Regions from separate parts of the Phascolarctobacterium succinatutens genome, predicted to be linked through region 2. Evidence: riboswitches for the same ligand, from Rfam matches in the RefSeq annotation. Region 2 holds a riboswitch; each other region holds the start of a gene.
What was found. Region 2 has a riboswitch for cobalamin ahead of M5E81_RS08960 (hypothetical protein). Riboswitches for the same ligand answer to the same signal wherever they lie in the genome.
Positions count from the first base shown of each region.

Region 1 (2,267 bases), 850 kb from region 2:
AGTACCTACAACAAATACGCTGGCTACGAGAACCAATACGCCGGTCAGAGAAGCTCGTGCGCCGTACAGCACACGGCTGAAGCAGTCACGGCCTAACTTATCTGTACCAAAAAGATGTTGTGCACCGGGTTCCAAAAAGGCATCTTTCATAGCAGCATGAGTCGGGTCATAGGGAGCAATTACCGGAGCTGCGATTGCTATCAGCAACAGACACAGCACCAGAACAGAGGTTACGGCAAAAGCACGGTTGGTTTTAAAACCATTGATAATTGTTTCCATCTGCTCTTACCTTACCTTTCTCAGACGCGGATCAAGATAATTGTAAGAGATATCAACAATGAGGTTGATAACCATATACATCAACGCAATCCACACGACAACACCTTGTACAAGCTGGAAGTCACGGTAGGTGATAGCTTCAATCGCCATACGGCCAAGACCGGGCCATTGGAAAACCATCTCGATAACCGCAGCACCACCCAGAAGGTTACCTAAAGACAAACCAAGCAAAGTAATCAGCGGCAGCATAGCATTCGGCAGAACCTCTTTCCAGAGGATATGGCTTTCGCTCATACCGCGGGCACGTGCACCGACAACATAGTCCTGATGCAGCTCCTCCAGAATTGCTGTACGTACCTGACGTGTATACTTGGAGGCCATAGCGATAGCCAATGTCAGGGACGGCAGAATCAAGGTATCAATACCAATCTCACCACCAACGATGGGCAGCAGGTCAAGCTTCAGACCAAAAAACCACAGTAGCATCAAGCCTACCCAGAAGCCGGGCATGGATACGCCCATAAAAGTGAAGCCACGCACGATATTGTCAACCATGCTGCCACGCTTTACGGCAGAGTAGATGCCGGCAGGAATTGCCACCACCATCATCATAATCAGAGAAGCCAAGGAAAGTACGATAGTACCGGGAAGGCCCTCCATAAGTGCTTCAACTACAGGCTTTTTAACCATGTAAGAGAAGCCAAGATTGCCCTGTAAAGCTCTTCCTAACCAGTCAAGGTATTGGAAGAAGAAGGGCTTGTCCAGACCTAGTTCAGCACGCAGTGCATCAATTTCGGCCTGACTAACAATAATATCCTCGTTACCTGCAATCATCTGGCGAACAACGTCACCTGGAGCCAGCATTACCAAAGCAAAGGTAATAAAGCTGATACCCAGCAGAACAAGGATGATCTGTCCCAAACGGGACAGAAGCTGCTTTTTCGTCAAAGCACATCATCTCCATCAAAAAAATTTACCCTTCCTGCAAAATGAGCGCAGAAAGGATACATACTTACAATGTGCACAATTGTAATTACATATATTTCCGTCGCTAGCAGGAATATATCAACTGAGGAAATCAACCTGACTTAGCCTTTCGGCCTCACAGTGGCTTGACCGCTACGGATTTGCACCGTATTCCGATTATTACCTGCATAGGCAGGCACCTCAGAAGAGTATAAATTTGAAAAAGGTCTTTATATCGGCAAAAAAGAATAATCTAATACTTATGAATTTATAATAGCATTAATTCTCATAATTTGCAACTACTTATGAATTTATAATAGCATTAATTCTCATAATTTGCAACAAATTTGTAATGAAAACGTTGCTTATGCAAATATTCTTCTCAAAGAAGACAAATAGAATAAAAGTATTATCGATTGAGACAGCATAAAGCCTAACAAGGCCAGCCACAGTCCGCTGTTACCCCAAAGCGGCACCAGCTGCCACTGCAAAAGGTAAAATACTAAGAGTGCCATCAGCATCATGTTACGTACCGGTGCGGTTTTGGTAGCTCCGCAGAAAACTCCGTAAAGCACCATGCCGATACCGGCGCAGACAGGATAGAACAAAACGAATACATTGTAGGTCATAGCCATCGCTACAACCTCTTCAATATTAGTAAACAGGAGGATAAAAAATTCATTGCCCAGATGGTAGCCGAGCATCAGAATAGCGACCAGTACCACCAGCCATTTGAAGGTCATTTTTATGGTAGCGGCAAACAGCTTACCGTTCTTCGCACCTACCGCACGGCCGCTGAAAATCGCCGCGCCGTTCGCCATACCATCAATCAGATAGCTCATAATATCCTTGAGCTGCAGCAGTACAGCATTAGCTGCCAGCACCACAGTACCGAAGGAAGCTCCGACTGCCGCAATAATGTTGTTGACGGTCAGCAGGCAGGCAGTACGAATCATCAGGTTGACGTTTACCTGCAGCATGCCGATAAACTCACGCCAATCCAGCAGCTCGCTCCAAGGCAA
Region 1 is NZ_CP097284.1:367,087-369,353, reverse strand. It holds gene nikC (nickel transporter permease) at 1-279, opposite strand, end outside; gene nikB (nickel ABC transporter permease) at 286-1,227, opposite strand; cobalamin riboswitch at 1,336-1,464, opposite strand; gene M5E81_RS01785 (MATE family efflux transporter) at 1,611-2,267, opposite strand, start outside.
Region 1: it holds a riboswitch for cobalamin, as region 2 does, so the genes downstream of both, nikB (nickel ABC transporter permease) here and M5E81_RS08960 (hypothetical protein) in region 2, are expected to answer to the same signal.

Region 2 (2,267 bases):
TCCTGTCCGTCGATGCTGTCGCGACGAAACAGGGAGAATCCCTCGTGCCTGTGCGATTGGTCTTCGTGCGGAACCGCAACAAGCGGAAGGATTATCTCGTCCTCGTCACGACAGACCTCTCGCTTTCGGAGGAAGAAGTCATCCAGCTCTACGGGAAGCGCTGGGGCATCGAGGTGTTCTTCAAAGCGTGCAAGTCCTACCTGCGGCTCGGCAAGGATTGTCGTTCCGTCTCCTACGATGCGATGACGGCGCATGTCGCCGTCGTCTGCACACGATATATGCTCCTGGCTGTCGAGGAACGTGAGAACACGGATGGGCGAAGCCTCGGCGAGCTCTTCTATCTGGGGCTTGATGAGCTTCCGGACTTGAAGTACATGGAAGCGCTTCGCCTCGTGTTGCAGGAGTTTGCGGAGCAGCTTCGGGCAGAATATCCGTCAGAAGTCTTGCTGGTCGAATCGCTCTTGGAACGATTCCTGAACGATCTGCCCGCTCTTTGGATGAGTCGTCTGCGTGCACAGAAGTGTGCGTGAATGGCTTTCGACATTCAGTTCAAGCTGATTTATCAAGGCATACGGGATGTTTTCCGTGTGCGAAGTTTGAGTCAGTATTAATATCACCAAATTGATTTCTGACAGCATCAGCCTCAACAATTAAACCATCCAAAGTATAATTATCCAAGGTTTTGTCAACAGTAGTTGCTGCACTTGCGCTTGCACACAGGCCCATTACCATCATCATAGCAGCCGCAGCTGTATATCTTCTCTTCATGTTACTCATACACTTCTTTCTGTAAAATTTGAGTTTCTTGCAAACTCAACGCCTAATACTCATAAAAAAACATTATCAGAACCGCGCACCGTTAATATACGTAAACGTATAGGTCTGCGCCGTTACCCAGTTACTGACACTATCATCAGCAAACGGGCCAAAATTAAGATTCAGCTTGCGTGAAGCTTTAGCTGGAATCTTGCATATCGGGAACTTTACCGGTCTACCAAGAAATTGCTTACGCTCGCCATTTTTATCTGTGTAGGTAACACGCATAATAAAGTCGTTCAGCTTAGTGATAGCTACGTCATTACGCTTGTTGACAAAAGTGCCTGTTACACACAGTTCGCCGCCGTTAACCCATACTTTGGAAGTTGTCCAATCCAAAATCATTTTGTCACTCGATACCTCCGCACCGGCAAGTGCTGGACACATCAGGGCCAAAATTAAGGTCAGCAGCATAAATATCCTTTTCATAGCTCCTCCTTTCTCTCGTAATTCTTGAGCATACTGGGAAAAAATTTATTTTCATAAAAGCATCTGACCAAGCTATCCTTGTTCCGCTTGTCAGATGTTAATATGCAAGAATAATAAATACACTTCATACAAATATTGCAGTCAAAATAAAAGCGCCTTGCCGTACTGTGACAGCAAGACGCACTTATCCCTGGGAAAGCGCAATCCTGTACATCGCAGGTTGTTTGAAAGGCCCTATATCAGGCAGTTCTTCTGGCTCTGCTTCACTGCCAGCCTTGTCTTCCCGGTTTCCCAGTGACTATATAAGGCCAGCTCCACATTACAGCTGCGGGACAGCACAGGTTTTGCACCTGTTTACCTATTAAGTATAAATACACCTGATACGCTTTTATTCTCTTTTTCTCTCGTTAGGTTCTTAAATTTCTATCTGTTATACGCTATTGTATATTCAGCTCTTCGTAATTTAAGATACTGACAGATAAAAATTAGCAAATTATTAATTATGTATATTTGTTTTTTTACTATTTTGAGTTTACTTTAATTACAAAACAGTTTACAGTTAGTATTATAGCACGTTATTCACAAAAACGTCAAGAAAAAAGTGTACAAAGAGCTCTCTCTGTACACAAATAAAGGACTCCGTAATTTTAAAACGAAGTCCCTAATGTTCAAAGCATTATTATATTGTGATTACACGTCAACTAACCTACAACTATATTCTTGCTCTGACGTAATATAGCTCGCCAGCTATCATACAGCTATAAAAATTTTTTATATATTTAATTTTCCAGCATCAAAAAACGCTGCAAAGCCTGCTCCACAATTTTATTTAAGGAAATATTGTTCTGTAATGCGCAAATCGCCGCCTGCCTTACGGCCGACGGCGCTTGCTTCTTTCCCTTATTTTTAGTTCTTTCCCTTATTTTTCCAAAAAATCTTTCCCTTATTTTGGAGGTTATCAAAGCCGGCTTATCTGTTTTTCTGGCGCCGGCCCTTAGCAAAATAATATATACAGGGGCGAT
Region 2 is NZ_CP097284.1:1,867,726-1,869,992, forward strand. It holds gene M5E81_RS08950 (IS4 family transposase) at 1-530, shown strand, start outside; gene M5E81_RS08955 (hypothetical protein) at 550-777, opposite strand; gene M5E81_RS08960 (hypothetical protein) at 844-1,245, opposite strand; cobalamin riboswitch at 1,471-1,641, opposite strand.

Region 3 (2,267 bases), 240 kb from region 2:
TGGTCATAGCCGCCGACCTTACAGAGAATGTCCATCGCATCACCCTGCTTCGGCATGTTTTTAGCCAGGCCGTCGATAACAACCTGACGCTTAATCTTCATGCGTTCGTCATTTATACCGCTACCGCGACCGACAGTCAGCTGCGGGTCCAGGCCCAGAAAGGCGCTGGCAATAGCGGAGGTAGAGGTTGTATTGCCGATACCCATTTCACCGGTGTAAAGAATATTATAGCCTTGGTCGATGCACATATCAGCCATTTCGATGCCAACGGCAATAGCCTTTTCGGCCTGCTCACGAGTCATAGCTGGACCTTGGGTGAAGTCTTCGGTTCCCCAAGCTACCTTTTTCTGATAAACCTTGGGCAAATCGCTCAAATCAAAGGCAGTGCCTACATCGCAGACGAAAACATCGGCGTGCGCATGACGTGCCAGCACGGTGGCTCCGGCAGTACCGCGCATATAGCCGTTAATCATCTGGCGCGTAACCTCCTGCGGATAAGCGCTGACACCGTATTTCGCAATACCGTGGTCACCGCACATCAGAACCATCGCCGTCTTTAATTTATCCGGTAAATCCTTGCCGATCATGCCTGCAAGGCCTACAACCATATCCTCCAGCTTGCCCAGATTAGCTGCCGGCTTGTCTATCTTAGCGTAGCCTGCCCGCACTTCTTGCATACGTTCTTCATCCAGAGCAGGTATTATGATTTTCTCCATATCAGTCGTTATTCTCCTTCATCCTCAAATTTAAAAGCCAATTTTTTTACGTCTACAGCCTGACCTGCCACACAATAATAAACATGGTCAGCCTCATTGGCCACACGCTGGTTAACCCAGCCGGCAAGGTCACGGTATTCACGCGCCATCTGATTATCCGGCACAATACCGCTGCCCACCTCATTCGTAACAAAGACAACGATTTTACCGCAATTACGTGCTGCTGCCAGCACCTTGTCAATTTCGTCAAATACTACCTGACAGCGCTCCAGGAATTCACCCTCCGGCGCATCCTTGCCATAAAGCAGGTTACACATATAAACAGTCAGGCAGTCAAACAGAACCGCTCCTGTTTCCGCTGACAGCGCTTCAAGCGTGCGCTCGGCATGATAAGGCGCTTCGTGATTAATCCAACGTGCATCACGACGCTCACGGTGCAGACGCACGCGCTCCGCCATTTCCTCATCTAAGATTTCTGCCGTAGCAACGTAATCGCATTTGGGAGAATAATGCAATACATAGCGTTCTGCAAATTCGCTTTTGCCGCTGCGGGCTCCGCCGGTAACCATAATAATTTTTCCAGGCATATTTCAACCTCCCTTCGTTTTTGTAAGCTGCATGCTTTTCATTTTATACATATATGAAAAAAGCTCCCTTGCGGGAGATTTACAAAATGCAGCTGCATCCAAAAATTCTATATTTACGCATACCAAAGCCAGCCTATCTCCCGTAGGCTCCAAGCTTCGTAACAGGCAGGTCTCCTGGCTTAGCTTCATCGCCCTCAGCGCCTTCCCAACTTGCGTCAGTGACATAATTGCCTGGGCTCCGCTTACAGTAGCGGGACTGCTCCGGATTCTCACCGGCATTCCCTTTTCAGCACCGGCCTCAACCGGCGCACCTGTCAAAAAAATTCCAAGTATATATATTCGACAGCAATTCCTATAATCCTGCTAAGGCGCAAAAAAAGAGCTGCCTAAGCAGCTCTTTCAGGAATTTCGTTATTTTGCGTAATCAACAGCACGAGTTTCGCGGATGATAACAACCTTAATCTGACCGGGATATTCCATTTCATCTTCAATCTTCTTGGAGATATCTCGTGCCAGAAGCACAGCGGAAGCATCATCGATAACATCCGGCTTAACCATAATGCGGATTTCGCGGCCAGCCTGTACGGCATAGCATTTTTCAACGCCCTCAAAGGACTCAGAAATTTCTTCCAATCGAGTTAAGCGCTTCAGGTAGCTTTCCAGAGTTTCGCGTCTTGCACCCGGACGGGCAGCAGATACTGCGTCAGCGGCAGATACCAGAACAGCTTCAACACTCTTAGGCTCGCAGTCACCATGATGCGCCAAAATAGCATTGACAATCAGGTCGGACTCACGGAACTTCTTGGCAATTTCGCCGCCGATTTCAACGTGAGAGCCTTCCATTTCATGGTCAATAGCCTTGCCGATATCATGCAGCAGGCCGGCACGTTTAGCCAGAACAACGTCAACACCGAGCTCAGAAGCCATTACACCTGCCAGGTTAGCAACCTCAACAGAATGGTTC
Region 3 is NZ_CP097284.1:1,628,970-1,631,236, forward strand. It holds gene cobT (nicotinate-nucleotide--dimethylbenzimidazole phosphoribosyltransferase) at 1-716, opposite strand, end outside; gene cobU (bifunctional adenosylcobinamide kinase/adenosylcobinamide-phosphate guanylyltransferase) at 725-1,303, opposite strand; cobalamin riboswitch at 1,451-1,633, opposite strand; gene rny (ribonuclease Y) at 1,715-2,267, opposite strand, start outside.
Region 3: it holds a riboswitch for cobalamin, as region 2 does, so the genes downstream of both, cobU (bifunctional adenosylcobinamide kinase/adenosylcobinamide-phosphate guanylyltransferase) here and M5E81_RS08960 (hypothetical protein) in region 2, are expected to answer to the same signal.